Regions from separate parts of the Mixta sp. BE291 genome, predicted to be linked through region 2. Evidence: predicted binding sites of a transcription regulator. Region 2 holds the regulator's gene; each other region holds the start of a gene.

Region 1 (10,675 bases), on a different contig from region 2:
ACCATATTCGTCACCAAGAGTGGCTCAAAAAACAAGCAAGGAAATATCAATGTCTAATAAAATGACTGGTTTAGTAAAATGGTTCAACGCTGAGAAAGGTTTCGGCTTTATCACTCCTCAGGACGGCAGCAAAGATGTATTCGTACATTTCTCTGCAATCCAGAGCAACGATTTCAAAACCTTAGACGAAGGTCAGAAAGTTGAGTTCTCTATCGAGAACGGTGCTAAAGGTCCTTCAGCGACCAATGTTGTTGCGCTGTAAGCGTTGATAACAGCTCGCTAACCCTTACGATAGCGATGAAGGCAACAGCCTGAGCAGTTAAGCGTTAGTGATAAAAAACCCGCCTTGAGCGGGTTTTTTTGTGTCTGCGATTCATAAGCGAGGCGCGACTGTTTCCCTCAGTGCGTTTTTTTCCATTGTTAAAGCATGCTTTTCTGTTTCGTGCGCTTTCCCGCCTCGGTTTGCTTCTGCTTCATTATCTCGCTATCTGTGTAGCAGGCCTGCTGTCAGTGCTGGCGCTAGTGGCGAAAACAGGTCGCCTGAAAGTCATCGATGCACAGATAGAGCATGATAACGTTCAGGCCTTGCCGATCCATATCGAGTTAACGCAATCCAGTGACTAAAAAGGGAATGATTATATTTCATTCCCTTGTGAGTCATTTAATCTATATTAGGGGTGGGTACCGGCATCAGAAATGTCTACGCAGGTTTTTCCCCAGCAGATAATTGTATGCGCATGTGCAACGGGCGTAAGCATGACAAAAGCAGAAGATAACATAATAACATTAATAATTTTTTTCATAAATTCCCTTTATTTATATTTGCTTAACAGTTTCATGGTTAAATAACCATGAGAATCACCCTCCCGTTTCGTTATTTTCCAGGAGGGATGAACAACCTATAATGGAATATGTAATGTGGTTTTTACCAGTGTAAAAAAATGTCATCGTCAAATTTAATGATGATGATTATTTTATATAGTACGAAATTTCTTATTTTACTTTGAAGGTCAGTTTCTGCATGTAATAAAACTGTCATATTTCCTACATCTCGCTGTCACTAAACTGTCCTATTTTCCCTCCTGCAGCAATACAGATTCTTACTACAACGGCATACACCCTGACTTTTACTCCCCTGGAGGGAATATGACACTGATGCGTAGCACCGTAGCCAAACTTGTTGCCGCCACCCTCTCGCTGAGCGCGGTTTCTGCTTTTGCAGCAACTGACCTGACTGGCGCAGGCGGCACGTTCCCGGCTCCGGTTTATGCCAAGTGGGCAGCGGATTATCAGCAAGCGACCGGCAGTAAAATTAACTATCAGGGCATTGGCTCTTCTGGCGGCGTGAAGCAAATAATCGCGAAAACAGTGGATTTTGGTGCGTCTGATGCGCCAATGAAAGATGAAGATCTGCAAAAAAATGGCCTGTTCCAGTTTCCTACTGTGATTGGCGGCGTAGTACTGGCGGTAAACCTGCCGGGTGTCCAGTCTGGTCAGCTCACGCTGGATGGTCAAACCGTGGGTGACATTTACCTCGGCAAAATCAAAAAGTGGAACGACCCGGCCATCGCCAAACTGAACCCAGGCCTTAAACTGCCGGAAACCAATATCGCCGTGGTTCGCCGCGCTGATGGTTCAGGCACTTCATTCGTATTCACCAGCTATCTGGCTAAAGTGAATCAAGAATGGAGCGAGAAAGTAGGCAAAGGCAACACCGTTAACTGGCCTACCGGTCTTGGCGGTAAAGGTAACGATGGCATCGCCGCTTTCGTTCAGCGTCTGCCTGGCTCAATCGGTTATGTTGAATACGCTTACGCGAAACAGAACAAGCTGAGCTATACCAAACTGATCGACGCGGATGGTCAGCCGGTTTCCCCAACGGAAGAGACCTTCAGCAACGCGGCGAAAGGGGTAGACTGGAGCAAAAGCTACGCTCAGGACCTGACCAATCAGAAAGGCAAAGATGCCTGGCCGATCACCACCACCACGTTCATCCTGATGCAAAAACAACAGGCTGACGCGGCAAAAGGCGCTGAGGTAATGAAATTCTTTGATTGGGCATACAAAGATGGCGATAAAACCGCCACCAGCCTGGACTACGCGACGCTGCCTGATTCAGTTGTAGAGCAGATTCGCTCTGACTGGAAAGCGCAGATCAAAGACAGTTCTGGCAAAGCGCTCTACCAGTAATGGCTTTAACGGTGTTCACACCGTCGCAGGGGTCGGCTGAACGCCGACCCGCAGTATCCGGGCGGCTGAATGCCGCCCCTGTGAATTTCTTCTGTCGAGACTTCTATGGCTGAATCCAGGCCGTCTTTTAAGGCCCCAGGAAAACAAGGTGACATTATTTTCGGTGCGCTGGTTAAGCTGGCTGCGCTGATTGTGCTTTTGTTGCTGGGCGGCATCATTATCTCTCTGCTTATCTCCTCCTGGCCCAGTATTGAGAAATTCGGTTTCTCGTTCCTGTGGAACAAAGAGTGGGATGCGCCTAACGAGAATTTTGGTGCGCTGGTGCCGATTTATGGCACCGTGGTTACGTCAATTATCGCCTTGTTGATCGCTGTACCGGTTAGCTTTGGCATTGCGCTGTTTTTAACCGAGCTGGCACCAGGCTGGCTGCGTCGCCCGCTGGGCGTGGCGATAGAACTGCTGGCGGCTATCCCCAGTATTGTTTACGGCATGTGGGGGCTGTTTGTTTTTGCGCCGCTGTTTGCTGAATATTTCCAGACGCCGGTAGGCAACGTCCTCTCTACCATTCCGTTTGTTGGCGCCCTGTTTGAAGGCCCGGCATTCGGTATCGGTATCCTCGCCGCTGGCGTGATCCTTGCGATTATGATTATTCCTTACATCGCTTCGGTGATGCGCGATGTTTTCGAGCAAACGCCGGTAATGATGAAAGAGTCAGCCTATGGCATTGGCTGTACGACCTGGGAAGTAATCTGGCGCATCGTACTGCCCTTTACCAAGAATGGCGTGATCGGCGGCATTATGCTGGGTCTGGGACGTGCGCTGGGTGAAACCATGGCGGTGACCTTTATTATCGGTAACACCTACCAGCTCGACAGCGTTTCGCTTTATATGCCGGGCAACAGCATCACTTCCGCGCTGGCCAATGAATTTGCCGAAGCGGAATCAGGCGTGCATGTCGCCGCGCTGATGGAGCTGGGGCTGATTCTGTTTGTTATCACGTTTATCGTGCTGGCGATTTCCAAGCTGATGATTTTACGGCTGGCGAAAAATGAAGGGGCGCGTTCATGACCACGCTGGATTTACATGCTCGTACCGAGCTGCAAGCGTCACGCCGTAAAATGCAGGCGCGTCGCAGCATGCGTAACAAGGTTGCTCTGACGCTCTCCCTGCTTACCATGGCGTTTGGCCTGTTCTGGCTGGTATGGATCCTGTTTACCACCATCACGCGCGGTATCGATGGCTTCTCGCTGGCGCTATTTACAGAAATGACGCCGCCGCCCAACACCGCCGGTGGCGGTTTGGCGAACGCTATTGCGGGCAGCGGCCTGTTAATTTTTTGGGCCACGCTGGGCGGTACGCCGCTGGGCATTATGGCCGGGATCTATCTGGCGGAATATGGCCGCAAATCCTGGCTGGCGGAAATCATTCGCTTTATCAACGATATCCTGCTGTCGGCACCGTCGATTGTGGTTGGTCTGTTTGTTTACACCATCGTAGTGGCGCAGATGCAGCACTTCTCCGGCTGGGCCGGGGTGATTGCGCTGGCGTTGTTGCAGATTCCTATCGTGATCCGCACGACGGAAAACATGATGAAGCTGGTGCCGGATAGCCTGCGCGAAGCGGCTTATGCGCTGGGCACGCCAAAATGGAAGATGATTTCCGCGATTACGCTGAAGGCTTCCATTTCCGGCATCATCACCGGTGTGCTGCTGGCCGTGGCACGTATTGCCGGCGAAACCGCCCCGCTGCTGTTTACCTCATTGTCGAACCAGTTCTGGAGCACCGACATGATGCAGCCGCTGGCTAACCTGCCGGTCACCATTTTTAAATTTGCCATGAGCCCGTTTGCGGAATGGCAGAGCCTGGCCTGGGCGGGCGTACTGTTGATTACGCTCTGTGTGCTGGTGCTGAATATTCTGGCGCGTGTGATTTTCGCCAAATCGAAACACTAATTACCGCGTGGTTTCGACGGCGCGGCGTTAAGAGAAAGAGAAGACTATGGTTAATCAGACTCCCGGCAAACTGCAGGTTCGCGATCTGAACTTTTATTACGGCAAATTCCATGCGCTGAAAAACATTAACCTGGAAATTGCCCGTAATCAGGTTACCGCTTTTATCGGCCCATCTGGCTGCGGCAAATCGACCCTGTTGCGCACCTTTAACAAAATGTACTCGCTTTATCCGGAGCAGCGCGCCGAAGGCGAAATCCTGCTGGATGGCGATAACATTCTCGCCGAGGCGCAGGATATCGCACTGTTACGCGCGCGCATCGGCATGGTATTTCAGAAGCCGACGCCCTTCCCGATGTCGATTTACGACAACATCGCTTTTGGCGTCCGCCTGTTTGAAAAGCTGCCGCGCGCCGAAATGGATGAGCGCGTACAGTGGGCATTGAGCAAAGCTGCGCTGTGGAATGAAACCAAAGACAAACTGCATCAGAGCGGCTATAGCCTTTCTGGTGGTCAGCAGCAGCGCCTGTGCATTGCTCGCGGCATCGCTATTCGTCCAGAAGTGCTGTTGCTGGATGAGCCTTGCTCGGCGCTGGATCCTATTTCAACGGGCCGTATCGAAGAACTGATTACCGAACTGAAACAGGATTATACTGTGGTCATCGTGACGCATAATATGCAGCAGGCGGCACGCTGTTCCGACCACACCGCATTCATGTATCTGGGTGAACTGATCGAGTTTAGCGATACCGACACGCTGTTTACTAAACCTCATCAAAAGCAAACTGAAGACTATATTACTGGCCGCTATGGTTAACTGGAGATCGGTATGGACAATTTAAACCTGAACAAGCATATCTCCGGCCAGTTTAACGCTGAGCTTGAGCATATCCGCACCCAGGTCATGATCATGGGCGGCATGGTAGAGCAGCAGCTTACCGATGCGATTACCGCGATGCATAATCAGGACGCTGAGCTGGCGAAGCAGGTCATTGATGGTGACCAGAAGGTCAACATGATGGAAGTGGATATTGATGAAGCCTGCGTGCGTATTATCGCTAAGCGGCAGCCCACCGCCAGCGATCTGCGCCTGGTGATGGCGATCATCAAAACCATTTCTGAGCTGGAGCGCATTGGCGATGTGGCGGATAAAATCAGCCGCACGGCGCTGGAGAAGTTCAGCCAGCAGCATCAGCCGCTGCTGGTAAGCCTGGAGTCGCTGGGTCGCCATACGATTCAGATGCTGCATGATGTCCTGGACGCCTTTGCGCGCATGGATCTGAGCGCGGCGGTGGAAATTTATCGGGAAGATAAAAAAGTCGATCAGGAATATGAAGGCATCGTGCGTCAGCTGATGACCTATATGATGGAAGATCCCCGTACCATTCCCAGCGTGCTGACCGCCCTGTTCTGTGCTCGTGCCATTGAGCGTATTGGCGATCGCTGCCAGAACATCTGCGAAATTATTTTCTATTTCGTTAAGGGGCAGGATTTCCGTCACGTTGGCGGCGACCGTCTCGACAAGCTGCTGGCTGGCGAAGAAAACGGCAGCAGCCCCGCCTGATCGTCGTTACCCGCAGATCGTTACGGTCTGCGGGTAATTTTCATCATATCGTGCTGATAATGCCGCTTATTTGACACCCCGGCGGCCCAAATAGCATGAAAATAAGAGCGTTAATAAGATATCGCCATACGCTAACGCCGTTTTCCCTGTGGATTTTAGTGTGCAATATCTCTTTTATAGTGGATTTTACATAGCAGAAACGCCGCAATAAAATATAGCTGCGCTTATATCTCTTTTACCTCAGCATTAAAGCCTGTCTGTTGCGTATTTAATAAAATATCATAAAGATGCGCAATAAAAATAAGGCTGACCTGATAAAGACTTTCCCTTAATTAAAAGTAAAAAGATTCCCAGCTATTGGTGGTAAATATATAACTTCCTCTGGTTTTATTACAGGGGAAGTAAACTTATGAAAGTAAAATTAATAGCATTAGCCGTATCAACACTGACCATGAGTGGCGCATGGGCGCATGGTTATTTAATCGATCCACCAAGTCGTGCTCATCAATGTCAGAAAGGCAAGAATCAGTCATGCGGCGACAAGTCTAACTATGAGCCACAAAGCCTAGAACAGAAGACCGGATATTTTGATAAGGCCTCGACGCAAACCGGCAAATTAGCCAGCGCAGGATTGCCCGGCTATTATGAACTTGACCGCCAAAGCATTGATAGCTGGTATAAAACGCCCATGAAGGCTGGGAAACAAACCTTAGCCTGGTTTCATACCGCGCCCCATAAAACCACCAACTGGCGGTACTACATCACTAAACAGGACTGGAATCCTAACGCGCCTCTAAGCCGCGATGCGTTTGAAAAAACGCCCTTCTGTGAAATTAATGGTTTTGGCGCGATGCCGGGAACACGCGTGGAACATGAATGTGATGTTCCTGCGCGCACCGGCTATCAGCTAATCTATAGCGTGTGGCAGATTGCCGATACCGTGAACAGCTTCTATCACGTCGCCGACGTTGACTTCGGCGGAGAAAATACCGGGCAGGTCGAGACGTCTGATAGCTGGGCCAAAACCCTGGATGGTCAGATTTACGGCAAAGATTTGCGACCGGGCGACAAAGTAAAAGTACGTTTCTTCCAGGATAAATCAGAAGTGCTCTCTTTTGCCACCTCGCTGACCATCACTGAGGAATTAACGGATAAAAACCGTTGGGCGAAAGCATTGGCGGCGGCAGTAAACGAAAACGCCAATGCGGAGTTATGGGGTTTCCGTGCCGGGGTAAAAGATGCGCGTGGTGAAGTCGAGCCGGCATTTGGTGCGAATAAGATCTATATCTCCTCCAAAGCGGGCACACCGGATCCCATACGTAAGATGAAATCCATCGCGATTTCCTATGAAGAAGTTGTCTCAAACACCAATGAGCGCATTGAGATCAGCAGCCTGACAACCAGCGATGTGCAAAAGGGGACATCGACCCTGTCGTTTAATCTCTGGACCGTCGGTAAAATGTCACTGGAAGCGAAGGTGTATGACCGCGTCGGCACGGTGAAGGGATACACCAAAATGGCGGTGGATAATGCCGATCAGCGCGTTTCTTTTAAACTGGAAGGCGTATCAGCAAATGAACCTTATACGTTAAGCGTTATTGGCAGCACCGCAGAAGGCAAAGTGATCCAGCCAGCGCCGCAGCAGTTTACGTTGCAGGCTGCTGCTGGCGCAGAAACGGACAAACCGGCGTCGGATAATGCCAAATATGACGCCATCTTCCCGAATAACAAAGCAAGCTACAAAGCGGGCACGCTGGTGTTGCAACCTGAAAACGGCAAGGTTTACCAGTGTAAGCCTCTGCCTTATTCCGGCTATTGTTCCCAGTGGTCGCCTTCCGCACGGCAGTTTGAACCTGGCGTAGGTTCCTCCTGGCAGATGGCGTGGATCGAGAAATAAGTTTTAACGTAATCAAGCCCCGGCTCTGGCAACAGCGCCGGGGTTTTTTATTGGCGGCAACAACTTAACGGGTGAGGCGCCAGCCGCGCGCGTGCCACATCGCGGGCAATTGAGCCAGATCGTTAAATGGGGTGACCAGCGGGTGATCGAGCGGCGCGTTATGCGCATCGGCGCAATAATAGAACACCGGAATACCCGCCGCGATGCCCGCCCGCGCGCCCGCCTCTGAGTCATCGATCAGCAGGCAACGCTCAATCGGTACCTGCATTTGCTCCGCGGCATGAAACATCAGCTGTGGATCCGGTTTCCAGTGACCGATATCGTAGCCGCTATACAGGCGATCGCCGAAGAAAGGAAGCAGGCCGGTTAGCCCCAGCGAATGCTGCATCTTTTTCACCGTGCCGTTAGAGACCACGCACGCCGGTACGGCGATTTGATCCAACAGGGCACGGGCACCCGCAATCGGCTGCAGCTGCGCCTCGAAAAGACGTGCAACTTCCGCGCGGTACTCTTGCTCGAAGGTTTCTACCGCAACATCAAGTGGATGCTGCTGGTTAACGTCGGCGATAATATCGTAGAGTTTGACGCCCTTATATTTTTCAAACATCTCCTGTAATGGCAACTGCACGCCGTAGCGGGAAAAAGTGGAAACATACGCCTGAGTACAGAGCAATTCGCTGTCCACCAGGGTCCCGTCACAGTCGAAAAACAGACATTCAATCGTCATCCTGCCTCATCCTAACCAGGGGAAAAGGTCACTTTACCCCACTCAACACAAAATGCGACCCTGCCGCCCGCAGGAAACCGCAACCGATTGCGAAAAATCCGTGTACTGTTGCGCCAAAATCGCTAGCATACGCGGCGACCCCTTTTCCGTTCGGATGTAACAGATGACTAAACAAGGCTTATTACAGCGCCTGTTCCGGCTACAGGAGCATGGCACGACGGTGCGTACCGAAGTGATTGCCGGTTTTACGACTTTTTTAACCATGGTTTATATCGTCTTTGTAAACCCACAGATTCTTGGTGCCGCTGGCATGGATACCCAGGCGGTATTTGTGACGACCTGTTTGATTGCCGCGTTGGGCAGCATACTTATGGGCGTCGTCGCGAACCTACCGGTGGCGCTGGCGCCTGCGATGGGCCTGAACGCCTTTTTCGCCTTTGTGGTGGTTGGCGCAATGGGGTATTCATGGCAGGTCGGCATGGGCGCTATTTTCTGGGGCGCGACGGGGCTGCTGCTGTTGACCTTATTCCGCGTGCGCTACTGGATGATTGCCAATATTCCTCTTGCTCTGCGTACCGGCATTACCGCCGGGATCGGCCTGTTTATTGCCATGATGGGGCTGAAAAATGCCGGTATCATCGTGGCGAATGAAGCGACGCTGGTAACGGTTGGCGATTTGTCCTCGCATAGCGTGCTGCTGGGCGCGCTGGGCTTCTTTATTATCGCCGTGTTGGCTTCACGCAATATTCACGCTGCGGTATTGATCTCCATTGTCATTACCACGCTGGCGGGCCTGTTATTAGGCGACGTTAAATACAACGGCATCTTCTCCGCTCCGCCCGCGATTAACTCGGTGATCGGCCAGGTTGATTTAGGCGGCGCATTTACGCTCAATATGGCCGGTGTGATTTTCTCTTTTATGCTGGTTAACCTGTTTGACTCCTCCGGTACGCTGATCGGCGTAACGGACAAAGCCGGACTGGCGGATAAAGACGGTAAATTCCCGCGTATGAAGCAGGCGCTGCTGGTGGATAGCGTTAGCTCCGTAGCGGGTGCCGCCATCGGTACCTCCTCCGTAACCGCCTATATTGAAAGTTCGTCAGGCGTTTCCATTGGCGGACGTACCGGGCTGATGGCGGTGGTAACCGGCGTGCTGTTCCTGCTGGTGATGTTCCTGTCGCCGCTGGCGTCGATGGTGCCGGGCTACGCTGCCGCAGGCGCGTTGATTTATGTTGGCGTACTGATGACCTCAAGCCTGGCGCGCGTAAAGTGGGACGACCTGACCGAGGCGGTGCCTGCTTTTGTTACCGCCGCCATGATGCCGTTCAGCTTCTCAATCACCGAAGGCATCGCGCTGGGTTTCATTTCCTGGTGCGTGATGAAAGCTGGTACCGGGCGCTGGCGCGAAATCAACCCCTGCGTGGTTGTGGTGGCGCTGCTGTTTGTCCTGAAAATTGCTTTTATTGATTCACATTAATCAAATGGCGCTGCAGCTTTACGGCTGCAGCTGCCTTTCTGTCGGCATACTGGTAAGCCTTAACGTGTGCGGCCCCATATTCGCTTTATTCAGCTCAATATCCCTGAGCGCATTCCAGTTCTGCTGCTCATCGATTTCCCACAAACGCAGACGGCTGCTGGCGCGTGACAGCGCACAAGACCAGATAAGCAGTGGTTCAACATCGCATACTGCCTGAACGTCAGGAAACACGTGCGAGCGTAAGCGGCCCGAGGCGGGATGCAAACGCAGGGAACCCTCACAGCCGTTATCTTCTCCAGTCAGCTTGAGTACGCTTTGCCGCAGCGTCCAGATTTGCGTTATTGCTTCCAGCGGATCCTGTTGGGCATTAATCCACGCTTTTTCGCCGGAAGAGAGATGTTGCAGATGATGTTCCAGCGTCTGGCGGCTGTGCGCGCGTACGATTTCCATATCCAGCCCGGCGCGGCTCTGTTCTTCAGCCAGCAGCACGCCAACCATATTGCCAGCATAGGCGATGCTGAAATCAGGTAGATCGGGATCGGTAAAGCAAGGACGGCCACTGCTGGTGGTGGTTAAGGCGGGAAGCTGCGACATGCCGTAAATACGCAGCATGAGTTCAGCCAGCAGCATACGCGCTGCCAGATAACGGCTACGACGTTTGTCGCTGAGACATTGCGCTTTTTCCACTATATCTGCCGGAATACGCTGCACATCTGCCCGGTTTTGGGCAAGCGTCCAGCGTACAAAATGACTTGCCATCTGTCGCTCCGTGAAAATGGTCGGATAATCATCAATGGTATTGTAAGAATTTTCCGATGCTTTTGCACCCGGCTTTACTGTTTGCGCGATGCTTTTAGGAATAGGTTTAAAT
Region 2 (10,675 bases):
AAGTGACTGCCTTGCAAGGAGTATAGGCTCCCGCAAGGCAAGATACAACGGTTAATAATTAGGGTGCTAATTATGTGTGCGTTCGTGTGCCACGTACTGCAACGCATAGCCCAACGCGACCAGCAGAATGGTTGAGAACATCACCGAGCTGGTGGTCAGTAACGGATGGCGTAACCAGGAAGAGACCGCCAGGCTGGCAAAAAAGCACAGGCCCAGCTGCAGGCAGTTTTGCAGCGCAGCGGCTTTGCCGGTGTCATCCGGGAAGGGCAGCAGCGCATTGGCTACCACGATGGGATAAATAGCGCCATTCGCTAGCGCCATGCCGCAAAATGGAATTAACAATCCCCACAGCGTAACCCGATCGCTAAGCGAGACGATAAACAGCGCAGCTACGCTCACAGCATAAAAAACCAGCAGGAAGGGCAGCAGCGTGCGACCGCTGCGACGCTGCAGCGCCGAGCGACAGCCAAAGCCGCCTACCAGAAACGCCACGGTCTGCGGAAGATAGCTCAAACCAATATCGGCCGGGCTTAATCCCAAATCGTGCAGGATAAAGGGCGAACCGGTCAGCCAGGCGAAAAAGCTGGCGGAGCAGGCGGCATAAATCAGCACGTTGCCGCTGTAGATACGCGACGCCAGCAGACGGAAAAAACCGCTGCGCTGGCCGGTTGGCTCAGAGGCGGGCGCGCTTTTTTTCAGCTTCGCCGTCGCAAACAGCAGCGGAAGCGTTACCAGAAACAGCGTCAGAAAAATCGATCGCCATGAAAAGTGGCTCAGCAGCCAGGCGCCCAGCAGCGGCGCCAGCGCGGGCGACAGCGCGACCAGCGGCATAATGGTGGCGAAAACCCGATTCGCCTGCGCCCCGCGATAGCGATCCACTACCAGCGCCTGCCAGCTCACCGCCGCCGAGCAGACGCCCACCGCCTGCACAAAGCGCAGGATTAACATCTGCCAGGTGGTCTCCGCCCACAGCATCCCCGCACAGCCCAGCGCAAACAGCGCCAGACCCAGCAGCAAGATCGGTCGACGACCAAAACGGTCAGAGAGCGGTCCCCACAGCAGCTGCGCGCAGGCGAAACCGCCAAGGAACACGGTGAGGCTGGCGCTAATCACGCCGGCAGAGGTGTGAAAACTTTCCTGCATGGCGGTAAACGCGGGCAGGTACATATCGGTGGCGAGAAAACCCAGCGTACTGAGCAGCGCCAGATAGAGCATAAATCCTTTTGAAGCAGACATCACTTTCTCATTATTAGCAGGTGAACAGACCGCGCGAGGTTAAAGGATGTTTTTCTGATTGTGAAACGCTAAAATTTGCCGGTTGATATCAAAAATTTTGCAGGCAAAACATGTGGTCTGAATATGCACTGGAAGTGGTCGATGCCGTGGCGCGCAATGGCAGCTTCTCTGCCGCCGCCGAGGAGCTACATCGCGTACCCTCGGCCATCAGCTATACCGTACGTCAGCTGGAGTCCTGGCTGGCGGTGCCGCTTTTTGAGCGACGCCATCGCGACGTGGTACTCACTGAGGCAGGCGAGCTGTTTATTCGCGAAGGCCGTGCTGTTATCAAAAAAATGCTAGCCACGCGGCGGCAGTGCCAGCAGGTGGCGAATGGCTGGCGCGGGCAGTTAAGCATCGCCGTGGATCGCATTGTTAAGCCGCAGCGTACCCGTCAGCTGGTGCTTGATTTCTATCGGCACTTCCCGGATATGGAACTGCTGATCACGCCGGAAGTGTTTAACGGCGTTTGGGATGCGCTGGCGGACGAGCGGGTTGATGTGGCGATTGGCGCGACGCAGGCGATTCCGGTTGGCGGGCGCTTTGCCTTTCGCGATATGGGCGCGCTTAACTGGCGCTGCGTAGTAAGCGTTGATCATCCTTTAGCCAGCGTCAGCAGGCAGCTGGAGGATGATGATATTCGTCCCTGGCCCTCGCTGGTGCTGGAAGATACCTCGCGCGCATTGCCACGACGTACCACCTGGACGCTGGATAATCAGCGCCGTCTGGTGGTGCCCGACTGGGAAAGCGCGTTTGACTGCCTGCGTGCCGGGCTGTGTGTGGGCATGGTTCCCGGACATTTCGCCGCACCGCTGCTGAAAACCCGGCAGCTCACCGAGCTGGCGCTGCCGCAACCTTTTCCCGACAGCTTCTGTTGCGTCAGCTGGTCGGAGCAAAGCAGTTCGCCCGCGCTGCGCTGGCTGCTGGATTATCTTGGCGATACGGAAACGATCAATCGGGAATGGCTGCGGGAAGCGTAGCGGCTCAGGAACAGCGGTTCCTGAGCCTGAACCTTAGCGGCGGTAGTCGCGGAAGGGACCATCGGCGACAGAGCGGCGCTCAATCAGCGTAGGATGGACTTCAATGGTTTGCGATTCTTCACGTTTGCTGGTGATCCTGTCCAGCAGCATATCAAAAGCGGTTTCGCCCAGCTGCTCTTTCGGCTGATGCACTGTGGTCAGCGCAGGGGTAAAATAGCGGGCGTTGCGCACGTTATCGTAACCGATCACTGAAATATCCTGCGGCACGCGCAGTCCCAGCTCATCGGCGGCGCAAATCGCGCCCATCGCCATAATATCGCCGCCGCAGAAAACGGCGGTAGGGCGCTGCTTCTGCGCCAGGATTTGCTGCATAGCGCGATAGCCAGACTCTGGCTCAAAGTCGCCCTGAACGATCCACTCTTCGCGTACCGCAATGCTGGCCTCATTCAGCGCTTTGACAAAACCGGCGAAGCGCCCGCTGCCGGTGTTGCGTTCCATCTGACCGGGGATCACGCCGATATCACGATGTCCGCGCTCGATCAGATAGCGGCCAGCGAGATAGCCGCCCTGGAAAGCATTATCCAGCACGGTATCGGTAAAGTCGCCGCGCGATTCGCCCCAGTCCATGACTACCATAGGAATATTGCGGTTCTCCTCCAGCATCTTCAGCAGCGCTTCAGGATATTCGGAGCACATCACCAACAGGCCATCCACGCGCTTTTGCGCCATCATGGAAAGATAAGCCTGCTGTTTCTGTAAATCGTTATGGGCGTTGCCCAGAATCAGGGTATAGCCACGGGCGAAACAGCGCGTTTCCACCGCTTCGATAATCTCAGCGAAATAGGGCGCCTCGCTGGACGTCGCCAACAGGCCGATCGATTTAGTGTGGTTGACTTTCAGGCTGCGTGCGACCGCACTGGGCGAATAGTGTAGTTCTTTGATGGCTGCCCACACGGCCTCACGGGTTTCTTCCGCGACAAAACGGGTTTTATTGATGACGTGCGATACCGTGGTGGTAGAAACGCCGGCACGCTTTGCGACATCTTTGATTGTTGCCATTAAAAAGATACTCCTGCGCCTATCGTAATAGTTTGATAAGGCTAATGTTAATCGTTTGCGTCCCGATAGCGTTATTCAGCACGCGTATGGGTTATCATCAGGCGGGCTGAGGTACGTCTTAGCGGCGGGACGTCTTAAAATAAGGGTCGTCGACAACGGTGGTTTTGGTCGTTGCGCAACGCAAGGCGGGGATTCTACCAAGCTGGCGCAAAGAAAACGAGATTTTTACCAGGGAGTATGGGAAAATCTATACCGTTATTTTTTGTGTGGTTAAAGGAGAGGCCAAATGAGCACGGATTTAAAACTATCAATAGGCACCACGGTGGCGGCATTACTGGTGATCATGGCGTTTAGCTTCACCGCCGTTATCAATTAATCGCCAGCCAGAAATAAAAAAAGCCTGTCATATGACAGGCTTTTTTGTTGCGCAACCGCGTTAGCGAATGGTGCGCGGCGTCATCACGCGGCGAGCGCCAACGTAGTGCCGCTGCCAGTAATCATCGCTCAGCTGGCTAATCTGGATATCTTTACCGGTGCGCGGCGACTGGATAAAGCGTCCGTTACCGAGATAGACGCCGACGTGATCGGCTGCGCCACGATTATTAATGCGGAAGAACACCAGATCGCCTTTTTCCAGCGCTTCACGGTTAATCGATGCCGCATCACGCAGGTGGTACATTTCATTAGCGGTGCGGGGAATTTTAAACTTCACCACATCTTTATAGGCGTACCAGACCAAACCGCTACAGTCGAAACCGGTATGAGGCGAGGTGCCTCCCCACTGATAGGGCTTACCTAACTGGCTCATCAGTTTGTTCATCGCCGTTTCACGCGCCTTTTGATAGCGCTCACGATGCGCCTTGCTCATCTCCAGCGGGCCGCGCTTAGCGACTACAGCGGTTTTTTTCTCGCCGCGCTGGCGACCATAGCGCTGTTTGCTTTTTTTACTGATGCTTTTTTTTACGCTGGTGGTTTTAACCGCGCTACGACTCTTTTTCGTGCTGGCTGTGGCAACCGTGGCAGGTTTACTTTTCTTCTTTAGCTTGTTTTTTTCGACGCTGGCCGGACGGGCTTTTTTACTGGTGGTTTTTACCACCCGGCGCTTGCGACGGTCGTCGTCGCGGGCGGCTTTTTTATCAATTTTATGCTGAGTGGCTTTGACTGGCGCCTGCGGGGATGCCTCGGCAACGTTAAAAAAGAGTTGAGCAACGGTCAGCATAAAAAGCGTAATCAATAAACGCATGGTGTGGTTACACTCAAAGCGCAGTGATAGCGCAAGGTTAATCTTATTTCTGCCATAGCGACAGACTCCTGAAGGGCCAATTCTAATCGAACTTTTTGCGAAAAGATAAAGCCTTTTTTAGTGAAATAAACTTTAAATGCATATAGATGTAAAAATAAGCGTAAACAGGCGGTTATCTCAGCAAAGTTATTGCCAGGTATTAACCACCGCGCAATGCATCGCGCTGATACGGGTTATTTTGCTGTGACAAGCCGCTACAATAACCCGCGTCATTTAACCTTACAGAAAATGTCGTTTTCAGCAACCCGCTACAGTCGCTACAATCAATAGACACGAAGCATGCTATTTAAGGAAGGCAATTATGAGTACTGTTGAAAAAATTCAGCGCCAGATCGCAGAAAACCCGATTCTGCTTTACATGAAAGGCTCGCCGAAGTTACCCAGCTGTGGCTTTTCGGCGCAAACGGTTCAGGCTCTCTCTGCCTGTGGCGAGCGCTTCGCCTATGTGGATATCCTGCAAAGCCCTGACATTCGTGCTGAGCTGCCGAAATATGCTAACTGGCCCACCTTCCCGCAGCTGTGGGTAGATGGCGAACTGGTTGGCGGCTGCGATATCGTGATCGAGATGTTCCAGCGCGGCGAACTGCAGACGCTGATTAAAGAAACAGCAGAAAAATATAAAGAAGCGGAATAAATTTTCCGCTTACAACAGCAAAGGGCGCTTCAGGCGCCCTTTTTTACGGCGGACGGACTATTCACCGTCGCTGATTTCAGCAGGCTGTTCCTCATCGACCGGCAGCGGCGGCCAGCCGCCCAGACGTTTCCAGCGGTTTACCAGCTCGCAAAACAGCTCCGCCGTGCGCTCAGTGTCATACAGCGCCGAGTGCGCCTGGCTGGCGTCAAAAGCGATGCCTGCGGCCTTACAGGCTTTCGCCAGCACCGTCTGACCCACTACCAGCCCGCTCAGGGCCGCGGTATCAAAGGTGGCGAACGGATGAAACGGATTGCGCTTTAGCGCCGTTCGCTCAGCGGCGGCCATCATAAAACTGTGATCGAAATTGGCATTATGCGCAACGACAATGGCGCGATTGCAGCCCTGATCCTTTATGCCTTTGCGCACCTGTTTAAAGATAGCGTGCAGCGCATCATATTCATTGACCGCGCCGCGCAGCGGATTCTCAGGATCGATACCATTGAACGCCAGCGCCTCCGGATGCAGAATCGCGCCCGCAAAAGGCTCGACGTGAAAATGCAGCGTCTGGTCGCGTTGCAGCCAGCCATTTTCATCCATTTTCAACGTAACGGCGGCAATTTCCAGCAGTGCATCGGTTTTGGCGTTAAATCCGGCGGTTTCGATATCAATTACCACTGGATAAAAGCCGCGGAAGCGGTCAGATAATGCGTTCAGTTGTTTCGATTCAGACATCAGGATCTCATTGGCGAAAAAATGCAGCGCGCATTATGGCAAATTTCGCCAGGGGTTGCAGCAGCAGGAAAAAGAAGGGCGCCCGCAGGCGCCCAAAAAACTTAGTGGCCGAGGCCATGACCAGCGTGTTCGTTCTCAATCAGTTCGATTTTGTAACCGTCCGGGTCTTCAACAAAGGCGATAACGGTGTTGCCGCCTTTAACCGGGCCCGCTTCACGGGTCACTTTACCGCCCGCCTGACGAATTCGTTCGCAGGTTGCTGCGACATCATCCACGCCCAGCGCGATATGGCCATAGGCGTTGCCGAGATCATAGTGATCCACACCCCAGTTATAGGTCAGCTCAATCACTGCGCCTTCGCTTTCGTCGGTATAGCCAACAAACGCCAGGTTATATTTATATTCCTGATTTTCACTTTCGCGCAGCAGACGCATGCCCAGCACGCGAGTATAGAAATCCAGGGAACGTTGCATATCGCCAACGCGCAGCATGGTGTGAAGTAAGCGCATAATAGTCTCCAAAAAGGGGGTCATCATCCGATGACGGTCAAAAAAGCTTAGTATAGCTGCCTGTTACCAGACGGGAAAACCCACGATAGCCTTCAGTAGACCGGTCGTCTTGAAGCGGGTTTTTTAATTTAGCGCTCCGGCAACAGCTGCAAAATTGCCTGGAGCGCGTGGATTAACGCACTGCCCCCGTGTCATGTTTTGCTCGGCAAACAGAGCCATTTACCCCTGGCAAGCGGCTGTACACGGGCAGCCTGTGGGCCGTTTTATTCATGGCGCTCAGGGTAATAGACCAGTTGGTCTAATGCAACCTTAATGCGCCTGGCATCTTTTCAGCAGGTCAAGCTGTGGCTGATAAAGGCTGGTCTGCACGTTAACCATCCCTAACAGCGTATGAAAAACATTATCCTGCGAGATCTCATCCTGTTGCGCATGCTGTCGCAGGCAGGCTTGGTTAATGCCGAAAGTCCGGGCGTAATCGGCAGAGAGCCACAACAGGAAAGGGATGTGCGTCTGCTGGCTGGGCGCAAACAGATAAGGCGTGCCATGCAAATACATACCATGCTCGCCCAACGACTCACCATGGTCGGAGAGATAGATCAGCGCCACGTTAAAGCGCTGCTGATACGTTTTCAACAACTCGATAGTGTCGCTCAGCATCGCGTCGGTGTAGAGCAGCGTATTGTCATAAGTGTTCACCAGCGCCTGATGATCGCAATCCTGAATCTGTTTGCTGTCGCAGGTCGGCGTAAAGCGGCGCAGCGCGGGCGGATAACGTAAATAGTAAGCGGGGCCGTGACTGCCCATCTGATGCAGCACAATCACCGAATCATCCTTCACGCCATCAATATAGTGCGATAAACGATGCAGCAGCACTTCATCCAGGCAGGCGTCGTTGCGGCAAAGATCGGTAAGTTTCCATAAGGTCATATCGCTATGCGGAATACGGTCACAGGCACCTTTACAGCCGCCATCGTTCTCACGCCACATCACGTTGATGCCCGCATGGGCCAGCACATCCATTAAGCCTTCCTGATGATGCGCCAGGTTGGCGTTATAGTGCGCGCGCGTCATACCGGAAAACATACAGGGCACGGAGATCGCGGTTTCTGTTCCGCATGAGCTGGCGTGCTGATAGTAGATCACGTTCTGCTGTTTCAGTCTGGGATTGGTTTCCCGCGGGTAGCCGCCCAGCGAGAAGTTTTCCGCCCGCGCGGTTTCGCCCAGCACAAAAATAACCAGCGTCTTTTTCTCGGCGGCGTCGATAAGCGGGCCTTTTTGCGCATCCTGTCCGATGCGAACCAGCGCTTTACTGCCCTGTAGCCAGCGATTATCAGCATAATTAATCACGCCGCTAACGACGTTGGCGGGCGTGACCATTTTCACCAGGCCTTTATTATTGCGGAACAGCGAGGCGTAATCTTTATACATCAGGGCGGCAATCAGCAAAATTGTCAGCAGGCAGCTGATAGACCATAAGCCGCGCATCGCCAGAGCAAACCACCAGGGGCGTGTCGGCGTGATTTTAGTCACGCAAACAAGCAGCGCAGGAATGACGCCCAGCGCCAGCAACCATAACAGATAACGCAAGCTCAGCAGCGCGGTGGCTTCCTGCAAATCGGTTTCAAAAACGTTTTGCACCATATTGGTGTCAATCACCGTGCCGAAACTGTACATAAAATAGTTTGCCGCCGCACCGCACAGCAGCAGAATAATCAGCAGCGGCTTGCGGATCCAGGGCAACGCCAGCAGGTTAAAAATCAGCATAAAGGCGCAAAACAGCACCAGCGGAATCGAGGCGATAAACAGATAATCGTGCAGATGCGCACGCGGCGTGCGTTCTGCCGCGCGAATAATAAACTGAGCATTAAGAATAAAAGTAAAAAACAGCGCGCAGGCGACAAGGAACCACGATTCATTACAGCGTATTTTTTTCAGCATTCGCATCGTTAAACAAAATTGAACATTGCATATAGTCTGGCCTAAAAACCTTAATAAAACCTTAATGCAGGGTTAATGAGTGCGGGGCAAGGGGAATCATTCGTACTGCTTAACGGCGGCACACGGTAATTTTATGGCCAGGCTTGCGCTTCAGCCTGAAGCTGTCTTGAATAAAAGAAGGTGTTTACTCAGGAGGCGATGTGGCAGAGCAGCTTGAATTCTTCCCGGTGCCCAGCCCGTGCCGGGGTATTTGTCAGTCCGATGCGCGCGGCTACTGTCGTGGCTGCCTGCGCAGCCGTGAAGAGCGCTTTAACTGGATGCAATATAGCGATGCGCAGAAGCGCGACGTGCTGCGCCTCTGTCGCCAGCGCTGGCTACGCCTGCACCGCAATGAAAAACCTGCCGCGCCTGAGGAACCCCAACAGCCGTCACTGTTTTGATATCTTTCCCTTTTTTTCTCGGACGTCGGCGTATACTGCCTGTCATTAACCATGATTCGCAGAGGAAAAGAGATGACAGAACGCGTGCAGGTTGCGCCACAGGGGCCAGCGTTTTCCCGTCTGGTGATGGGCTACTGGCGGTTAATGGAGTGGCAGATGTCTGCTCAGCAGCTGACGACATTTATCGAGCAGCATCTGGCGCTGGGCATTACCACCGTCGATCATGCCGATATTTATGGCGATTATCAGTGTGAGGCCGCTTTCGGCGCGGCGCTGCGTCTGGACCCTTCGTTGCGTCAGCGGCTGGAGCTGGTCACCAAATGTGGCATCGCGACTACCGCTAAACCCGAAAACCAGCTGGGTCACTACATTACCGATGGCGATCATATTATCCGCAGTGCGGAAGCCTCGTTGCGTCATTTTTCTACCGATTATCTCGATCTGCTGCTGATTCATCGCCCCGACCCGTTAATGGACGCGGATGAGATCGCTGAAGCCTTTAGCGCGCTGCATCAGAGCGGCAAAGTACGCCATTTCGGCGTCTCCAATTTCACCCCGGCGCAGTTTGCGCTGTTACAGTCGCGCCTGCCGTTTACGCTGGCGACCAACCAGGTGGAAATCTCGCCGCTTTGCCAGGATACCCTGCTGGATGGCACGCTCGACCAGTGTCAGCAGCTGCGGATAAAGCCGATGGCCTGGTCCTGCCTTGGCGGTGGGCGTCTGTTCAGCGAAGAGAAATTTGCCCCGTTACGCGCTGAGCTGCGCGCCGTGGCTGAGGAAATCGGCGCTGAATCGGTTGAACAGGTGGTTTACGCCTGGATTATGCGCCTGCCTTCGCTGCCGCTGCCGATTATCGGCTCAGGAAAAATTGAGCGCGTACGCGCGGCGCAACAGGCCCTGAACCTTCAGCTGAGTCGCCAGCAGTGGTTCCGTATTCGTAAAGCCGCGCTGGGTTATGACGTGCCGTAAAGTAACGCAAAAAAAGCGGCGTAATGCAGCTAAACCCTGATTTTCCGCCAGACTGTAGAGGCAAGCTGACATTAATCTGCAGGAGGTAAGATGAAATATTCTGGTTTAGCAGCGTTAACGCTGCTGGTATGTGGCTACGCCCAGGCGGCTAGCCAGGAAGTGACACTGCACAGCGTCAATGAAAAGGGGATTGGCGCAGAGGTCGGTAGCGTAAAAATCGATGAAACAGCCTATGGACTGACGTTTACGCCAAATCTTGCGCAGCTGCCGCCGGGCATTCATGGTTTCCACGTTCATGCTAACGGCAGCTGTGAGCCTGCGACCACCGACGGTAAAACCGTGCCAGCGGGCGCGGCGGGCGGCCACTTTGACCCACAAAACAGCGGCAAGCACCTCGGCCCGTGGGGCGAGGGGCATCTGGGCGATCTCCCGGCGCTGTACGTGGATGCCGAGGGCAAATCGACCTATCCGGTGCTGGCACCGCGCCTGAAAAAAGTCAGTGAAATTTCCGGCAAAGCGCTGATGGTGCACATGGGCGGCGATAATCATAGCGATCATCCGCAGCCGCTGGGTGGCGGTGGCGCGCGTTATGCCTGTGGCGTGATTAAATAAGCTTACTCAGTAAGGTGCTGCTCGATTCTACTGCGCGGAGCGGGCAACATAATATCAGATTACGGCCCTTGCTGCGTAAACGTACAGGTTTTGCCTGGCAAGGGCGCATTCAGCTTACTTTATTGCTTCTTTGAGACGATGCCCATTGCCGTCACTACCCGGACCGGCATGATTAGCGGGGCGCGCATATCTGAAAAATCTGTGCGTTACAACGTAACGTCTGT
Region 3 (10,675 bases), on a different contig from region 2:
GGTGATTTGCGTCGAATTATACGGCGCGCAGACAGCGAGTCAACGTTTTTGCAGCCGTGCCGTTCCCATCGCTGAAGATGTAACCAGCCAGCGCGATTCAGAGACTGACAGCGGCCTGTGCTTCTGACAAAATATGCCCCATTCCCCCGATTCACTCAAACAGATGGATTTCTTCACTGATGGCAGCAAAAATTATCGACGGTAAAACGATTGCGCAGCAGGTGCGCCTTGAGGTTGCCGAAAAAGTGAAACAGCGGCTGGCAGACGGAAAACGCGCGCCAGGTCTGGCGGTGGTGCTGGTTGGCGAAGATCCCGCTTCTCAGATCTATGTCGGCAGCAAGCGCCGCGCCTGCGAAGAAGTCGGGTTTCTCTCCCGCTCTTACGATCTGCCCGCCACCACCAGCGAAGCCGAGCTGCTTGAGCTAATTGATGCCCTGAACCATGACAACGAGATCGACGGTATCCTGGTGCAGCTGCCGTTACCGGCGGGTATTGATAACGTTAAGGTGCTGGAGCGCATCGCGCCCGATAAAGATGTTGATGGTTTTCATCCTTACAATGTAGGCCGCCTGTGCCAGCGCGCGCCGCTGCTGCGTCCCTGTACGCCGCGCGGCATTATCACGCTGCTGGAGCGTTATAACATTGACACCTATGGCCTGAATGCGGTCGTGGTTGGCGCGTCCAATATCGTTGGGCGTCCGATGAGCCTTGAGCTGCTGCTGGCGGGCTGCACCACCACCGTAACGCATCGTTTTACTAAAGATCTGCGTCATCATATTGAACATGCCGATCTGCTGGTCGTAGCCGTCGGCAAGCCGGGCTTTATCCCTGGCGAATGGATTAAACCCGGCGCTATTGTTATCGATGTCGGCATTAACCGTTTAGACAGCGGCAAAGTCGTGGGCGACGTCGAGTTCGCCAGCGCAGCCGAACGCGCCGCGTGGATCACGCCGGTGCCGGGCGGCGTAGGGCCGATGACGGTCGCAACGCTCATCCAAAACACGCTGCAGGCGTGCGAAGAATATCATGATAAAGGAACCGTATAATGGCGACATTTTCCCTGGGTAAACATGCGCATGTTGATTTATGCGATCTGCTGAAGCTTGAGGGCTGGGTAGAGAGCGGCGCAGCAGCCAAAAACCTGATTGCTGACGGCCAGGTTAGCGTGGACGGCCAGGTTGAAATGCGTAAACGCTGCAAGATCGTGGCGGGTCAAACCGTTGAGTTCAGCGGCCAGCGCGTGACGGTCATCGCCTGATACCGCGCGACCCTAAATTCATCGTTAAACAGCCGACATCGTCGGCTGTTTTTTATTGCAGCGCTTACTGCACCTGCGGAAAACGCAGCGCGCTTTTCTCTTCAGCGCTAAGCGCAGGCTGCTGCGCCTGGCCGCTCTCTGAGGATGTTACCGCCGCCTCTAATACCGCCATCACCGCCAACGCCTGCTCAGGCGGCACCGGATTCTCCTGCGCGCCGTTTAGCGCATTGGCGATCTGGATGTAATATTGACGCTGATCGCCCGCGGGCACCGGCAGCTGCGTTTGCGCTTCGCCGCTGTAAAGCACCATCGCGTCATCATCTTCGCCCCATCCTGCGCTGCCAGGCGTCACGCCAGCCAGCAGCTGACTCTCCTGACGGTCAGCCAGGGCTTTAATCACGCTGCCTTTGCTGCCGTGTACGCTAAAGCGTGAGACGCCACCGGCCACCAGCATGCTGCAATGCAGAATTACCCGGTGCGCGGGATAGGTTAATACCACATGCGCCCAGTCATTAACTTCCGCGCCGTCACGTAGCGTGGCGATATTGCCCTGCACGCTCTCCGGCAGGCCAAACAGCTGCAAAACCTGATCGATCAGATGCGGGCCGATATCGAACCACAGGCCGCTGCCCGGCACATTCTGCTCGCGCCAGCGCACGCGCACCTGCGGGCGGAAGCGATCGATATGCGACTCAAACTGCACTACCTGCCCCACTTTCCCCTGCTCTATCGCCTGACGAATGCCAAGGTAATCGCTGTCCCAGCGGCGGTTGTGGAATACCGACAGCAGCAGCCCCTTCTCCTGCGCCAGCGCAATCAGTTCACGCGCTTCCTGCATATCCAGCGTAAACGGTTTATCAACCACCACATGCTTACCGGCTTCCAACGCCTGACGCGCCAGCGGCGCATGGGTGGTATTCGGCGAAGCGATCACCACCAGATCAATCTCAGGGTGCGCGATCGCCTGCTGTAGATCCGCGATCACCTGGATGCCGGGAAGATCGACATGGACTTTAGCGGCATCGCTGGAGGCGACGGCATAGAGGTTCAAACCCGCCGTGGCGGAGATCAGCGGAGCGTGAAAGGTTTTACCGGCAAAACCATAGCCAATCAGCACGGCATTAAGCATCTTTGCAGACGTAGCGGTATTACTCATAGTGTTCTCCTTCAGCGATAACAGAGATGTCGACAGAGGATAAAGCGGGCAGCTCATCCCAGCGACGATCGATAAACAGACGTTGTATCTCAGTTAAATCTGCGACCCGATGCGGCTGGCAGCGGTTCAGCTTTAAATGATCGGCCACCAGCCAGCGTTGGGCGCTGAACGCCAGCATAGCGCGTTTGATTTCCGCATCGGCCTCATGGCTGGCGCTCAGCCCCAACGTGGGATGCACCGCACAGGCGCCCAACACAACGATATCGGCGCGATAGCGCTGTAGCATGGCCAGCGTGGCGGCGCCTGCAAACAGGCGCTGTTGGTTATCCCACTGTCCGCCCAGCAAAATAAGCTCAATCTCAGGACGATCGTTCAGCGCCCAGGCGATATCCAGCGAGGCGGTAATCACCCGCGCTGGCACGGTCAGGGCTTGCGCCACCGCCAGCACCGTACTGCCAGCATCCAGCATTAATGTGCTGCCGGGCGGAATCTGCGCCGCGACCGCCTCGCCCAGGCGCTGCTTAGTGGCGTTAAGCACGGCGCTGCGCGCCCGGCGCGTCATCACCGGCACATCCAGCGCAATCGCCCCGCCATGACTTTTTTGCGCCAGCCCCTGCTGTTGTAGATCGTTAAGATCGCGCCGCACGGTATCCACTGATACCTGTAATGCCTGCGCAAGCTGCGTCACGCTGGACTGTCCCTGCTCGCTGAGCAGCGTTAATAAGGTTTTCTGGCGAGCGGCTTTATGCATAAGGATCCTCCTTGCAGGCAATATACAGCAAGAAACAGCAAAATACTGCAAAGATAACGCACGCGCTCGTGCGGCGGTGGTTAAAAGATAGCGATTCCGGGGAGAAAATGCGGCAAAAAAAAGGCCGGTAAGCACCGGCCTTGTCACGATTATTTACGACGCCAGGTGGTGCCCTGCGGCCCATCCTCCAGCACGATGCCAAGCACATTCAGCTTGTCGCGGGCAACATCCGCCTGCGCCCAGTCTTTGGCCTGACGCGCATCGTTACGCATTTTAATCAGCGCTTCGATCTCTGCCACGTCATCATCCTGCGCCCCGCCCTGCAGGAACAGCTCAGGATCCTGCTCCAGCAAGCCAAGCACGCCAGCCAGCTCGCGCAGACGCGCCGCCAGCCCGTTCGCTGCGCTCATATCTTCCGTTTTCAGGCGGTTAACGTCACGCGCCAGATCAAACAGCACCGAATAGGCTTCCGGCGTGTTGAAATCATCATCCATCGCCTCGCGGAAACGGGTCACGAACGCTTCGCCACCGGCCGCCGCGGCGCTGGCATCGGTATGACGCAGCGCGGTATAAAGACGTTCCAGCGCCGCACGCGCCTGTTTCAGGTTATCTTCGCCATAGTTGAGCTGGCTGCGGTAGTGGCCGGACATCAGGAAGTAACGCACCGTTTCCGCATCAAAATGCTGCAGCACATCGCGAATAGTAAAGAAGTTGCCGAGCGATTTAGACATCTTCTCGCGATCGACCATCACCATCCCGGAGTGCATCCAGTAGTTAACGTACGGGCCATCATGGGCGCAGGTGGATTGCGCAATTTCGTTTTCATGGTGCGGGAACATCAGATCCGAACCGCCGCCGTGAATATCAAAATGCTCGCCCAGCTGTTTGCTGTTCATCGCGGAACATTCGATATGCCAGCCCGGACGACCGGCGCCCCACGGCGATGGCCAGCTTGGCTCGTCCGCTTTCGACATCTTCCACAACACAAAATCCATGGGATTGCGCTTCACGTCCGCCACTTCAACGCGCGCGCCTGCCTGTAACTGATCGAGATCCTGACGGGAAAGGCAGCCATAATCCGCATCGCTGTCCACGGCAAACATCACATCGCCGTTGCTGGCAACATAGGCGTGCCCACGTGCGATCAGCTTTTCTACCAGCTCGATAATTTCGCTGATGTGGCGCGTGGCGCGTGGCTCCAGATCGGGCGGCTGAATATTCAGCGCGCTGAAATCAGCGTGCATCTCCGCAATCATGCGGTTGGTGAGATCCTCGACCGACTCCTGGTTCTCATTGGCGCGTTTAATGATTTTGTCATCAATATCGGTAATGTTACGCACATATTTCAGCTGATAGCCGCAATAGCGTAGGTAGCGCGCTACAATATCAAAGGCGACAAAAGTACGACCGTGGCCGATGTGGCTGAGGTCATAAACGGTAATGCCGCACACGTACATGCCGATTTCTCCGGCATGAATCGGTTTAAATTCCTCTTTTTGTCGCGTCAGGGTATTAAAAATTTTAAGCATTGAACTTTCCGTATAAGCGTGTGCGGATAAACAAAACCAGAAAGTCTATTTTTCACGTAAGCGCGGCGCAATGCAAGAAACCAGACCATGCAGCGCACCGATGAAGGCAGAAAGCCCTTCTGCGTTTACTGACGTCAGCGCGCGAATTATGTTATAAGAGGCGTCTGTTAAAACTGGCCCGCCACCCTGATGCAGCGTGCGGGTACAGAATCTTGAAAACTCCAACCTTTACAGGATGAGATTATGGTTACTTTCCAGACTAATCATGGCGATATCGTGATCAAAACATTTGATGACAAAGCGCCTGCAACCGTGCAGAACTTCCTGGACTACTGCCGTGAAGGTTTTTACGACAACACTATTTTCCACCGTGTGATCAACGGCTTTATGATCCAGGGCGGCGGTTTTGAACCGGGCATGCAGCAGAAAGCAACCAAAGCGGAAATCAAAAACGAAGCCAATAACGGCCTGAAAAACACCCGTGGCACGCTGGCAATGGCGCGGACTTCCGCACCGCACTCCGCTACCGCGCAGTTCTTTATCAACGTAGCCGATAACGACTTCCTGAACTTCCGTGACGAAAGCCTGCAGGGCTGGGGTTACTGCGTGTTCGCCGAAGTGGTAGAAGGCATGGACGTGGTTGAGAAAATCAAAGGCGTGGCGACCGGCCGCAGCGGTATGCATCAGGACGTGCCGAAAGAAGACGTGATCATTCAGAAAGTCACCGTTAGCGAGTAATGTCACGCACGCTATTTATCGCAGATCTGCATCTGTGTACTCAGGAACCGGCAATTACTGCCGGTTTTCTGCGTTTTTTGCAGCGCGAAACGCAAAATGCCGATGCGTTATACATTCTGGGCGACCTGTTTGAGGCCTGGATCGGCGATGACGATCCCAATCCGCTGCATCAGCAGATCGCGGCGGCGCTCAACGCGTTGCCGTTGCCGGTCTTTTTTATTCACGGCAACCGCGATTTTCTGCTGGGCAAACGCTATGCGCGCGCCAGCGGCATGCAGCTGCTGCCGGAAGAGCAGATGTTGAATCTGTATGGTCGCTCGGTGCTGATTATGCATGGCGATACGCTCTGCACCGATGACGAAGGCTATCAGCGCTTTCGCCGCAAAGTGCATCAGCCCTGGCTGCAAAAGCTGTTTCTTGCTTTACCGCTGCGGCTGCGTCAGCGCATTGCCCTGCGTATGCGTGACGGCAGTAAAGATGCCAATCAGCATAAATCGGTGGCGATTATGGATGTCAATCCGCAAGCGGTGGTTGATGCGATGCAGCGCCATCATGTGCAGTGGCTGATTCACGGACATACCCACCGACCGGCAGTCCATACGCTTTTGGTGAACGGTCAGCCTGCGCAACGCCTGGTGTTGGGCGCCTGGCACCATGAAGGTTCGATGATCGAAGTCACGCCGCAAGGCCTTTCCCTGATCCATTTCCCTTTTTAAAAGCGGTGCGCAGGCCGCTTTTTGCCGCGTAAACCCGCTACGCAACCGTTTTCCTCGCGTCTGAGTCATGCTATTCTCTGTGCCCTTCCCGACCGCGTGACAACCACGCCGGTGACTTTTGCATAATCACAGGAGCCACATCTGCATGTCTCTTAACGCCGCCCCGACCCGCATCGCCATCGTCATGGGTTCGAAGAGTGACTGGGCCACTATGCAGTTCGCTGCGGAGATCCTTACCGTTCTGGACGTTCCTTTTCAGGTTGAAATCGTTTCTGCGCATCGCACGCCGGATAAGCTGTTTAGCTTTGCCGAAAGCGCGGCGGATAACGGTTTCCAGGTGATTATCGCCGGAGCTGGCGGCGCGGCGCATCTGCCGGGCATGCTGGCGGCGAAAACGCTGGTGCCGGTGCTGGGCGTGCCGGTACAGAGCGCGGCGCTGAGCGGCGTCGATAGTCTCTATTCCATTGTGCAGATGCCGCGCGGTATTCCGGTCGGTACGCTGGCGATCGGCAAAGCGGGCGCGGCCAACGCGGCGCTGCTGGCGGCGCAGATTCTGGCGACGCATGACCGGGAGCTGGCTACGCGCCTCAGCGCCTGGCGTCAGGCGCAAACGGATGAAGTGCTGAATAATCCCGATCCGCGGGAGGACGCATGAAGCCGGTTTGCGTACTGGGTAATGGGCAGCTGGGAAGAATGCTGCGTCAGGCGGGCGAACCGCTGGGCATCGCGGTCTATCCCGTGGGCCTCGACGCTGAGCCGGAAGCGTTGCCGATTCAGCAAAGCGTGATCACCGCAGAGATCGAACGCTGGCCGGAAACGGCGCTGACGCGTGAGCTGGCGCGGCATGCGGCTTTTGTCAATCGCGATATTTTTCCGCTGCTGGCCGATCGTTTAACACAAAAGCAGCTGCTCGATCGACTGGCACTGGCGACCGCCCCCTGGCAGCTGCTCTCGTCCGCCGACCAGTGGCCGCAGGTGTTTGCGCAGCTGGGCGAACTGGCGATCGTCAAGCGTCGAACCGGCGGTTATGACGGACGCGGTCAGTGGCGTTTACGCGCCACTGAAACCAGCGCGTTGCCCGCTGACTGCTACGGCGAATGCATCGTCGAACAGGGCATTAACTTTTCAGGTGAGGTGTCGCTGGTCGGCGCGCGCGGGCGCGACGGCAAGACCGTGTTCTATCCGCTGACGCATAACCTGCATCAGGAAGGAATTTTGCGCACCAGCGTCGCGCTGCCGCAGCCGGACCCGGCACAGCAGCAGCAGGCGGAGCAGATGCTGAGCGCGATTATGCATGAGCTGGATTACGTGGGCGTGATGGCAATGGAGTGCTTTGTGGTGCCGGAGGGGCTGCTGATCAATGAACTGGCTCCGCGCGTGCATAACAGCGGGCACTGGACGCAAAACGGCGCATCAATCAGCCAGTTCGAGCTGCATCTGCGCGCCATCCTCGATCTGCCGCTGCCGTCACCGGTGGTCAGCACGCCATCGGTGATGGTTAACCTGATTGGCACCGCCCTAAATCAGCAGTGGCTCAGCGAGCCGTTGGTGCATCTGCACTGGTATGAAAAAGAGGTGCGCCCTGGCCGCAAAGTGGGTCACCTCAACCTGAGCGATCCCGATGCGCAGCGCCTCGCCGCCGCGCTACAGGCGCTGGTGCCGATGCTGCCACCGGAATATGCCAGCGGCATTGCCTGGGCGCAGTCGACGCTACGCTAAGCACGATGGCGGTCCGATTCTGGCGGACCGCCGTTGTCAGAAACTGCGGAACAGCGCCTTACCGCGCAGCAGCCGAACCCCCAACCAGCCGCCGCACAGAGAAAGCAGCAGCGCCCCGCTTAACGGCAGTGCGATCCACAGCCGGTAATCAGGCTCCCAGGGAAAATCGAACACTTTCCGCTGTAAACCCCATAGCGCCGCTTCAGCTCCCAGCGCCGCCGCCGCGCCCGCGACAATGCCCAACAGCGCAAACTCATACCACAAGGTTGCCCGCAGCAGCTTTTTCCCCGCGCCCAGCGTGCGATATACCACCAGTTCCTGACGCCGCTGGCGCATCCCCACCTGAATCTGCGCCAACAGCAGCAGCAGCCCGCAGGCGGTCACCAGCACCACCATGATCTCCAGCGCCTGGCTGACCTGCGTCAGCACCTGACCAATCTGGCGCATCATCGCACCAATATCCAACAGGCTGAGCGTGGGAAAGGCGCGGTTCAGCTCGGCCAGCGTTCCGCTGCCGCCGTCAAAGCGGAAACTGGTGAGCCAGGTTTGCGGCTGTTCATCCAGCGCCCCCGGCGGGAAAATAAAGAAGAAATTAGGCCGCAGGCTCTCCCAGTCCACCTGACGCAGGCTGCTGATTTTCGCGCTGAACTGCTGCGTATCGCCGGTAAAGGTCAGCGTATCGCCGAGCTTAACGCCCAAACGGTCGGCCAGTTCCACCTCCATGGACACCTCTCCGGCACGCGGCGGCCATTGTCCGGCCACAATCGGGTTATGATCCGGACGGCGCGCTAAGGAGGTCAGATTAAGCTCGCGGTTCAGCGCGTTATCGCGGCGCGGATCGGCAGGCTGATGATTGATCTCCGTCAGGCGCACGCGCGCAACGGGGTAAAAGGTCTCTGGCTTAATCTGATGCTGCGTCAGGAAACGTTGCACATCCGCCACCTGTTCACGGCTGATATTCAGCAGGAAATAGTTAGGGCTGTCGGCAGGCAACTGCTGCTGCCAGCGATCGAGCAGATCGCCACGCAACACCAGCAGCAGCGCCAACAGCATAAAAGAGAGCGAAAACGCAGCCAGCTGACTTAACGTCACCCACGGCTGACGCAGCAGGCGGTTTACCGCCAGCCGCAGCGCCAGTCCACGCACCTTTAGCCGACTCAACAACCAGAGCGCGCCCCACCCCAACGCCGCCAGCAGCGCCGCCAGCAATACAATTCCCGCCAGCAAGGCCCAGAGCAGCTTGCTGCTGCCGACCAGCAGCAGCAACAGCGCCACCACCACCAGCGCCATCGCGGGCAGATAATAGCGTAACGGCCACGCGGTGGTGATGACATCCTGGCGCAGCACACGCAGCGGCTGCGTCGCTAACAGCAGCCGGTAAGGACGCAACCCTACCAGCAGCGAAATGGTAAACAGCGCGCCCAGCGCCCAGATCCACGGCCAGATCCCGGCGGCAGGCAACTCGCCGGGCAGCACCGGACGCAGCATGGTTAACAGCAACCGCTCGAAGCCCATTCCCAGCGCGCTGCCCGCCAGCGCCGCCAGCAACAGCACTGCCAGCCATTGTCCAACAATCAGCTTACGTAACGCGCTGCGCCCGGCGCCCAGCGTTTTCAGTACCGCTACCAGGTCGTAACGGCTGCGGCAATAGTGGCTCATCGCCACCGCCACCGCCGCTACTGCCAGCAGCAGCGTCAACAGCGCCGACAGCAGTAAAAATTGTTGGGCGCGCTGCATTGAGCGCCCCAAAGCATCTTCCGAATTCTCCACGCTCTGCCAGCGCTGATCGCTTGTTAACTGTGGCGTAATCCAGCTATCGTAGCGGCTGAGCGCCCCGGCGTCGCCCGCCACTTTATAGCGCCAGGTCAGGCGGCTGCCTGGCTGTACCGCGCCGGTTTTCTCCACGTCATCAAGGTTCATCAGCAGGCGCGGCGCGGTTTGAAAGGGATTAAAACCGGCATCCGGCTCCTGCAACACCGTTCCGGCGATATGCAAACGGACATCGCCGACATCCAGTTCGTCGCCAGGCTTAACGCCCAGCAGCGCCATCAGCCGCGGCGCCAGCAGCACGCTGCCGGGCTGCGGCTTGAGACCCGGCGGTTCGGTGCGCAGGTCGCCAAACAGCGGATAGGTTTGATCGACCGCTTTTACCGCCGCCAGCTGCGGCGCGTCACCCGCAAAGGTCATGGTCATAAAGGTAAGCTGGGCAGAGACCTGTAACCCCAGCTGCTGCGCGCGATCGCGCCACGGCTGCGGCATCGGATGCGCGCTGCGTAACGTACGATCGCCCGCCATAAATTCACGGCTTTGCTGCGTCAGCCCTTTTTCCATACGGTCGCCCAGCGTGCCTAACGCTAAAACGCAGGCGACCGACAAGGTGAGCGCCAGCCAGACAATCAGCAGCGAGGGCGAACGCCACTCGCGCCAGAACCAGCGCCAAATCATGCTTCCTCCCACAGCTTGCCGTCACGCACGCGCAGCCGTCGATCGCAACGCGCCGCCAGTTGCAGATCGTGGGTCACCAGAATCAGCGTGGTGGCGCTGTCACGGTTCATGGAGAACAGCAGATCGGCAATGCGATCGCCGGTCTGCCGATCGAGATTGCCGGTGGGTTCATCAGCAAACAGCACGTCAGGACGACCATTAAAGGCGCGAGCCAGCGCCACGCGCTGTTGTTCGCCGCCGGAAAGCTGCGACGGCAGATGATGCAGGCGTTTGCCCAGCCCCAGCTGCTCCAGCAGCGCCTGCGCCTGCTCGCGGCCCTGACGCTCCGGTTCACCGCGCAGCAGCGCAGGCAGCTGCACATTT

Evidence for each region. Region 2 encodes PurR, which represses purine synthesis genes. Its sites were predicted from a motif close to CANGCAAACGTTTGCNTG; they were not measured.
Region 1: J2X14_RS10350 (NCS2 family permease) is a predicted target of PurR. The motif match lies at 8,404-8,421, and genes of this name have one in related genera.
Region 3: purE (5-(carboxyamino)imidazole ribonucleotide mutase) is a predicted target of PurR. The motif match lies at 6,187-6,204, and genes of this name have one in related genera.

The regions. Positions count from the first base shown of each region.
Region 1 covers NZ_JAVDXN010000004.1:33,894-44,568, forward strand. Annotated here, with positions in the region: gene cspG (cold shock protein CspG) at 50-262, shown strand; gene J2X14_RS10310 (hypothetical protein) at 672-803, opposite strand; gene pstS (phosphate ABC transporter substrate-binding protein PstS) at 1,147-2,190, shown strand; gene pstC (phosphate ABC transporter permease PstC) at 2,296-3,258, shown strand; gene pstA (phosphate ABC transporter permease PstA) at 3,255-4,142, shown strand; gene pstB (phosphate ABC transporter ATP-binding protein PstB) at 4,189-4,956, shown strand; gene phoU (phosphate signaling complex protein PhoU) at 4,969-5,703, shown strand; gene gbpA (N-acetylglucosamine-binding protein GbpA) at 6,113-7,600, shown strand; gene yieH (6-phosphogluconate phosphatase) at 7,665-8,327, opposite strand; gene J2X14_RS10350 (NCS2 family permease) at 8,491-9,804, shown strand; gene J2X14_RS10355 (4'-phosphopantetheinyl transferase family protein) at 9,823-10,563, opposite strand.
Region 2 covers NZ_JAVDXN010000001.1:736,536-747,210, forward strand. Annotated here, with positions in the region: gene punC (purine nucleoside transporter PunC) at 67-1,236, opposite strand; gene punR (DNA-binding transcriptional activator PunR) at 1,347-2,255, shown strand; gene purR (HTH-type transcriptional repressor PurR) at 2,289-3,314, opposite strand; gene cydH (cytochrome bd-I oxidase subunit CydH) at 3,601-3,690, shown strand; gene J2X14_RS03575 (C40 family peptidase) at 3,751-4,557, opposite strand; gene J2X14_RS03580 (Grx4 family monothiol glutaredoxin) at 4,916-5,251, shown strand; gene rnt (ribonuclease T) at 5,309-5,983, opposite strand; gene gloA (lactoylglutathione lyase) at 6,085-6,492, opposite strand; gene eptA (phosphoethanolamine transferase EptA) at 6,802-8,436, opposite strand; gene J2X14_RS03600 (DUF1289 domain-containing protein) at 8,631-8,870, shown strand; gene J2X14_RS03605 (aldo/keto reductase) at 8,943-9,839, shown strand; gene sodC (superoxide dismutase [Cu-Zn] SodC) at 9,930-10,451, shown strand.
Region 3 covers NZ_JAVDXN010000005.1:274,817-285,491, reverse strand. Annotated here, with positions in the region: gene folD (bifunctional methylenetetrahydrofolate dehydrogenase/methenyltetrahydrofolate cyclohydrolase FolD) at 180-1,046, shown strand; gene ybcJ (ribosome-associated protein YbcJ) at 1,046-1,258, shown strand; gene J2X14_RS13875 (oxidoreductase) at 1,323-2,414, opposite strand; gene J2X14_RS13870 (DeoR/GlpR family DNA-binding transcription regulator) at 2,407-3,165, opposite strand; gene cysS (cysteine--tRNA ligase) at 3,315-4,694, opposite strand; gene ppiB (peptidylprolyl isomerase B) at 4,938-5,432, shown strand; gene lpxH (UDP-2,3-diacylglucosamine diphosphatase) at 5,432-6,148, shown strand; gene purE (5-(carboxyamino)imidazole ribonucleotide mutase) at 6,294-6,803, shown strand; gene purK (5-(carboxyamino)imidazole ribonucleotide synthase) at 6,800-7,867, shown strand; gene ybbP (putative ABC transporter permease subunit YbbP) at 7,904-10,312, opposite strand; gene ybbA (putative ABC transporter ATP-binding protein YbbA) at 10,309-10,675, opposite strand, start outside.